3 regions of the Gracilibacillus thailandensis genome follow, and region 3 is predicted to be linked to each of the others. Evidence: riboswitches for the same ligand, from Rfam matches in the RefSeq annotation. Region 3 holds a riboswitch; each other region holds the start of a gene.

Region 1 (2,276 bases), on a different contig from region 3:
ATCTTGATATCTTGGTGATATCCATTCCTGACTAGCATGTACTAATTCTTCGTCTAAATCTGGTTGCGCTTCTATTAAAATGTCAGCTGCTTCTTCTGGATTGTCGATCGCATCCTGATAACCGCGACTAACTGCAGCCATAAATTTTTTGATTGTTTCTGGATTTTCTTCGATCATATCTTCATTTGTGGTAATAACTGGTGTGTAGTAATCTAGTTTTTCTGAATAGTCCGTAAGATAGATCATATCAATTTCCTTACCTCGAAGTTCTGCCTCGATTCCAGTCCAGCCATAGTAAATCCAAGCAAAATCTACATCACGTTCTACTGCTGTGAAAAAGTCGGTATTACCCATATTTACGATATCAACATCTTCGACAGATGCATCTTCCTGTTTCATTAACGCATCAATAACTGCCGATTCAACAGGAGCACCCCAACCACCATACGTTTTTCCGGCAAAATCTGCAGGTGATGTGATTTCTTTTTCCACTGGTGCGGCGAATCCGGAAGTATTGTGTTGGATTACTGCTGCAATCGAAACGAGTGGAATATCTTGTGTGCGAGCTTCTGTTACTTGTTCTTGATAACTGATGCCAAATTCCGCTTGACCTGAAGCAACAGTTTGATCTGCTCCAGCTTCTCCTGGCATAACAATTTCTACATCTAATCCTTCATCTTCGAAATATTCTTTTGATTCCGCAACATACAGCCCGGTATGATTAGTGTTGGGGGTCCAATCTAATACTAAGGTAACTTCTTCTAATTCTTCTGGTGTGCTTTCTTCATTCCCGCAACCTGCAAGTATAAACATACCTATTATGGCAAATAAAATTTTTTTCATAATGACTCCCCCTATTTTTTATCTTTTTAGCGGAACATATAAGAAAGCGCCCTAGACTTATAGCCTAGGGCGCATATAGATATCTCATCTCATATGTTCCCTACGCTGGTGCTAACCAGATCAGGTTCTAAGGGTCAGCATCTTTACGGATACAGTCTCAACCGGCAACACCGGTCCCCCTACATTTCATATAATATTGCTACCTTCTACTTTGACATAATTCGTGTTTTTCTTCAAGTTTTGACCACTAAAAAAACGAACCTCTAATAAGAGAGATTCGTTTTTTTATTATTATCCATGAATTTTACTTGCTACTTCAACGACACGTTTTGCCTGATGTTTAACCGCATCTTGAACATTTTCGACCATAGAGCCGTCTTCCTGGCTTTGAGTAACACTTGTACCATAAGGGTTTCCGCCAGCTGCAAAAATGGAATCATTCGAATACCCTGGAGGAACGATGATAGCACCCCAATGCATCATAGATGTATAAAGACTTAACACCGTTGCTTCCTGTCCACCATGGGGATTAGAAGCTGAAGTCATCGCACTTACTACTTTGTTAACTGTCTTACCTGATACCCATAGACCACCTTGTGTGTCAATAAATTGCTTCATTTGGGAAGCAACATTTCCAAAACGAGTTGGCGTACTGAAGATGATAGCATCTGCCCATTCTAAGTCTTCTGTTGTTGCAACAGGAACATCTTTAGTTTCTTCCACGTGCTTTTGCCAGCCAGGATTTTGAGCAATCGCTTCTTTTGGTGCTGTTTCAGCAACTCGTACTACTCTTACTTCTGCTCCTGATTCTTTTACTGCGTCTGCTGCCCAGTTTGCTAATTGATAGTTTATACCTGTGGAACTATAATAAACTACTGCTACTTTTACCATATTGATAAAACTCCTTTTCTTATCAGATATTATTGGTTTGCCCCGTTTAATAAAATCTATGCATTTTATCTCGAAACTGAGACTTTTATAATTTACCACGTAATTATCTCAGTTTCAAGGTAAATGATTTGAGAAAAACATGGAGTGATGCGCTCCATGTTTAATCAAATGTTAAGCCTGTCTCAACCAATGTATTATAACGGATCACATTTCCTACTTCCTGATAATCAAAATGAATGATTGCTTGTTTACCATATAAAATAATTTCCCCTTCTGGAGCCATCATGGTCATCGTCATTACAGATTGTGGAGTACCCTCCCGTATTTTTGTTATGATCTCCTCTTTTTCGGATTCGTCAGTTGTATCTAATACAACCTCCTCACCTACGATCACCTCAACACGGTGATAGATGTCTTCAGGAACTATCATATCTTTAAAGGGTAGATTTGCGATCTCTAATACTCCAGTGTCGTTATCACAACCTGTTAGTTCAATCATAATGTTTTGATCATCTGTTAAGTAATATTCTAATTGTTGACAG
Region 2 (2,276 bases), on a different contig from region 3:
TTGTATCGATTGTGGAGCGTGTAAAGCAGTATGCCCAGTAGATGCAATTGAAGAGGAGTATGATCTTACTCCAGATCAAGAATTATATTTAGAAAAAGCAGAAGCCTTTTTTGCAAATGATTAAAGACAGCGACCATTTTGGAAGTGGTCGCTGTCTTTTTTTAACGGATAAGCAACAGATCTTAAAAAAGTCCAGTTAAACATTTTCACTTTTACTTACTCGAAGCAGGTTGGTGCATCAAAGTAGTATGTTTTACTTTGGATAAAATCAAGAGGCCGATAATAGCTCCTGTTACGCTACTAACAAGGAATCCTGGTAAAAATGCTAGAGCGCCAACTGAACTTCCCATCAATATTTTGGCAAATGGAACAGATAATAAAGCACCTATCACACCAGTGCCGATTATTTCTCCTAATCCTGCCATGACTTTTTTTCTCGTCCATCGAAATAAATAACCAGCAAATAATGCTCCAATCATACCACCTGGAAATGCAAGCAATGTTCCTATTCCTAATAAATTTCGCAAAAGTCCGATAGTAAAAGCTATGATAACAGCTGGAACAGGACCAAGAGTTACAGCTGCCATCACATTAACGGCATGTTGCACAGGATATGCTTTGGCAATTCCGGTTGGGAACCATAAAAATTGGGAACCTAATGTACCGATCGCAATAAAAACAGCCATAGTGGTTAATAATAACGTACGATTCATGCAAACCCTCCTATAAAAATAGAAAGTGCATCACTAAGTAAAAAAACCAGATTCCTAATCAGAACCTGGCTATACCATGCAAATAGTTTAGCTACTTCCCTACGCTGGTATAAACCAGATCAGGTTCTTAGAGTTAAAAAGCTGTAAATGCTTTTTTCTCAGCTTGTACAAAACAAGCACCCCTAGTAGTGATAACACTTATGTAATTACCAAGATTGTAGCAAAAAAAGGCTAATTGTCAAGATGTCATTACTTTGAAATCGAGATAGTAAAAGGTTTATAATGATTCTAACAATAATGAAGGAGGCATCTTATGGAACTCAAAGGAATCCACCATGTGTCAGCTATTACAGCTAGTGCTAAAAACAATTATCATTTTTATACAAATATTTTAGGAATGCGCTTAGTTAAAAAAACAGTAAATCAGGATGATCCAAGTATGTATCATTTATTTTACGCAGATGAAATCGGACGACCTGGAACAGATTTAACCTTTTTTGAAATAACGAATGCGGGTCATACGTATCCAGGTAATAATAGTATATCTTATACTTCATTACGGGTTGCTAGTGATAAGGCGTTACATTATTGGGAAGAGCGCTTGGACGAATATGATATTGTCCACGACGGAATAGGAGAAAAATTCGGGCGTAAAATATTACCTTTTCAAGACCATGAAGGACAGCGTCTAGTTCTCGTATCTGACGAAAATAACAAAGGGGTAGCAGCAGGTAAGGTATGGGATAAAAGTTCAGTACCAAAGGAGTATGGTATTACGGGATTGGGACCTGTTCGATTTACTGTCCCAGATTTAGCACCAACGAAAAGAATTTTAACAGAGGTGCTCGGATTTCGTCATACTGGAGCTTACCCTAACCCTGAAGGACAGGCAGAAATCCAAGTATTTGAAACAGGCGAAGGTGGTACAGGTGCAGAAGTGCATATCGAAGTTCGTCCGGAATTACAAAAGGAGCGTCCTGGAAGGGGCAGTGTACATCATGTCGCATTTCGTGTAGCCGATTATCAAGAACTTGAAAAATGGCATAACAGAATTACTAAGGAACGATTGCCCAACTCAGGGCTTGTCGATCGCTATTATTTTCAATCGTTATATTTTCGTGAACCTAATGGTATACTGATTGAATTGGCAACAGATGGGCCAGGATTTGATACAGATGAAAAAGTTGAACACCTAGGGGAAAGCATTGCCTTGCCACTATTTCTGGAAGATAAGCGAAACGAAATCGAGGCCAATCTTCTTCCTTTAGAAACAAAAATAGATTAGTGACTCTAAGCTCATTCATCAGTATTAGTCGATGGTGAGCTTATTTCTCATGTGCTATACTAGTTATCGGCTAGTTTAAAGGGGGACGTAACATGACATTTTCACCAAAAGCAATTTGTTTAGATATGGATGGCACATTGCTGAATAACTACAATCAATTAACGGAAAACACACTCGACATTATTCAAAAGATAAGAAAAACAGGAATACGAGTGTTTATCGTGACAGGTCGTTCTTATAATGAAGTGTTTGACTCTGCACCATCTGACTTAGAATTG
Region 3 (2,276 bases):
CATTTTTTCACCTTATTTCTATGTTTTTATTAACAAATGTCATACAAAATATGCTAAAATAAGTAAGAAACTATTAGTAAAATTCGCATTATAATAGAATAACATACATAAAGTAAGACTTCCATTAGCGGGGGTCTTATGGATGGTTCGCACCGTGGATCAATCACAAGTGAAAGTTAACTATGATGAAAGAAGGTCTACAATGGAGAATAAGGTCGTTAAAGAATTACTATCATGGTTGAAGGCGTTGTTGGTTGCTGTTATTATTGTGCTTCTGTGTCGGCACTTTTTGATTACTCCTTCCGTTGTGAAAGGCGAATCGATGATGCCGAATTTAGAAAATGGCGACCGGATTATTTTGAGTAAGATCAGCAGTATCGATCGTTTTGATGAAATTGCCTTCAAAGCACCGGATTCAAATGATAATTATGTTAAGAGAATAATAGGCTTTCCCGGTGATACGATCGAAATGAAAGATGACAACCTATATATTAATGGGAAGCTCTATGAAGAGACGTATCTTGATGACTCCAAAGCAGCACTGTCTGATGGTCAAAAGCTGACAAATGATTTTACACTGAAAGAATTAACTGGTAAGGAACAAGTTCCTGAAGGGAAAATATTTGTTTTAGGTGATAATCGGAGAGTTAGTAAAGATAGTCGTGAATTTGGCTTTGTAGATGAAGATGCTGTTATTGGAGATGTTAAAATGCGTATATGGCCAATTGAATCATTTGGAATCATTAAATAGGTACGGCTAAACTTGACAATTTAGCGTATCCGTGTTTTATTGGTAATAACTTCATAATAGAAATTCCGCTAGGGGTGCTGCATGAGCAGCTGAGATAAGAATGTATTTCTTGATCCCTTTGAACCTGAACTGGTTAACACCAGCGTAGGAAAGTGGAGTCGGATGGTGTGTGAACGACATACACCTCATTTTTGATATGGACTATTCAAAAGCCGCTCCGCTACCCGCGAGCGGCTTTTTATTATGGAAATATATATTTTCTGGAGGCAGGAGAAATGACATTTAGTCAAGAATTGCGTGTAGCAGCAGATGATATTTACCAAGGTATCTTTGAACACCCTTTTGTAGTTGGAATTGGAGAAGGAAATTTGCACAAAGAAGCGATCATTCACTATGTGAAAGCAGATTTTGAGTATCTCAATGCGTTTATGAACATCTATGGTATCGCCATCGCCAAAAGCAACACTAGAGAAGACATGACATATTTCTATGAAAAGATCGGTTTTATCTTGAATAGTGAAATTCATCCACATCATAATTTATGTCAGGTCGCAGGCGTTGGTTACGATGAGTTGCAAGGATACCCTTTGCCACCGACAGCAAATCATTATGTAGCCCATATGAAAAGTGTCGCACAACAAGGAAGTATAGGGGAATTAATCGCAGCATTGTTACCTTGCCCCTGGACATATTTAGAGATCGGACATTACTTAAAAGAAAAGTATCAACCAACGGAAGAACATCCTTTTTATGAGTGGATTACATTTTACGCCAAAGAAGATACAGCATCAGTGACAACGGAGCTTTGTGAGCGTTTAGATAAATGGGCAGAACAAGTGGGAGAAGAAGAGAAACAGAAAGCTAAATTAGCTTTTATTAAAAGCTGTCAGCTAGAGTATTTATTCTGGGAAATGGCTTATCAGGTAGAAGAATGGCCGTTTTCATTAGCTGGAAAGGGGAAGTAACATGCATAAAGTAGCGTCAGCACTCACAATAGCTGGAACAGATCCTTCGGGTGGTGCAGGAATTCAAGCGGATTTAAAAGTATTCCAAGAACAGGAAGTTTACGGAATGAGCGTGATTACTTCCGTCGTAGCGCAAAACACGCTAGGTGTTCAGGATGTACAGCATTTAAGCATTGATTTTATTGAGAAACAATTAGACGCCGTTTTAACGGATATTCCACCACAAGCAATGAAAACAGGAATGATCGCTACTGTGGATATGATGGAATTAATAGCTAAAAAATTAGCAAATACGAATATTCCTTACGTGATTGATCCGGTTATGGTGGCCAAAAGTGGTGATTCATTAATGGATGAGAAATCAAGACAGGTCATTCGCAATACGTTAATTCCGCATGCTACAGTGGTGACGCCAAATGTACCAGAAGCAGAAATTCTAGTAGGTTTCGAGATTCACGATAATCAAGATGCAGAAAAAGCGGCGAAAGTAATCGTTAATGAACTTGGTGCGAAGGCTGCGGTTGTCAAAGGTGGTCATTTAGAAGGAGCAGCAGTAGATG

The links. A riboswitch is a leader RNA that binds a small molecule or an ion and turns the genes downstream of it on or off. The one in region 3 is predicted to bind thiamine pyrophosphate.
Region 1: another riboswitch for thiamine pyrophosphate. It lies ahead of GH715_RS09130 (ABC transporter substrate-binding protein); the one in region 3 lies ahead of tenA (thiaminase II).
Region 2: another riboswitch for thiamine pyrophosphate. It lies ahead of thiW (energy coupling factor transporter S component ThiW); the one in region 3 lies ahead of tenA (thiaminase II).

Annotation. Positions count from the first base shown of each region.
Region 1 covers NZ_WJID01000024.1:19,835-22,110, reverse strand. Annotated here, with positions in the region: gene GH715_RS09130 (ABC transporter substrate-binding protein) at 1-843, opposite strand, end outside; TPP riboswitch at 924-1,034, opposite strand; gene wrbA (NAD(P)H:quinone oxidoreductase) at 1,135-1,734, opposite strand; gene GH715_RS09120 (DUF4362 domain-containing protein) at 1,895-2,276, opposite strand, start outside.
Region 2 covers NZ_WJID01000001.1:65,881-68,156, reverse strand. Annotated here, with positions in the region: gene GH715_RS00255 (indolepyruvate ferredoxin oxidoreductase subunit alpha) at 1-124, shown strand, start outside; gene thiW (energy coupling factor transporter S component ThiW) at 213-713, opposite strand; TPP riboswitch at 793-907, opposite strand; gene GH715_RS00245 (ring-cleaving dioxygenase) at 1,027-1,998, shown strand; gene GH715_RS00240 (Cof-type HAD-IIB family hydrolase) at 2,091-2,276, shown strand, end outside.
Region 3 covers NZ_WJID01000083.1:9,823-12,098, forward strand. Annotated here, with positions in the region: gene GH715_RS19040 (CynX/NimT family MFS transporter) at 1-3, opposite strand, end outside; gene lepB (signal peptidase I) at 203-751, shown strand; TPP riboswitch at 812-919, shown strand; gene tenA (thiaminase II) at 1,027-1,716, shown strand; gene thiD (bifunctional hydroxymethylpyrimidine kinase/phosphomethylpyrimidine kinase) at 1,718-2,276, shown strand, end outside.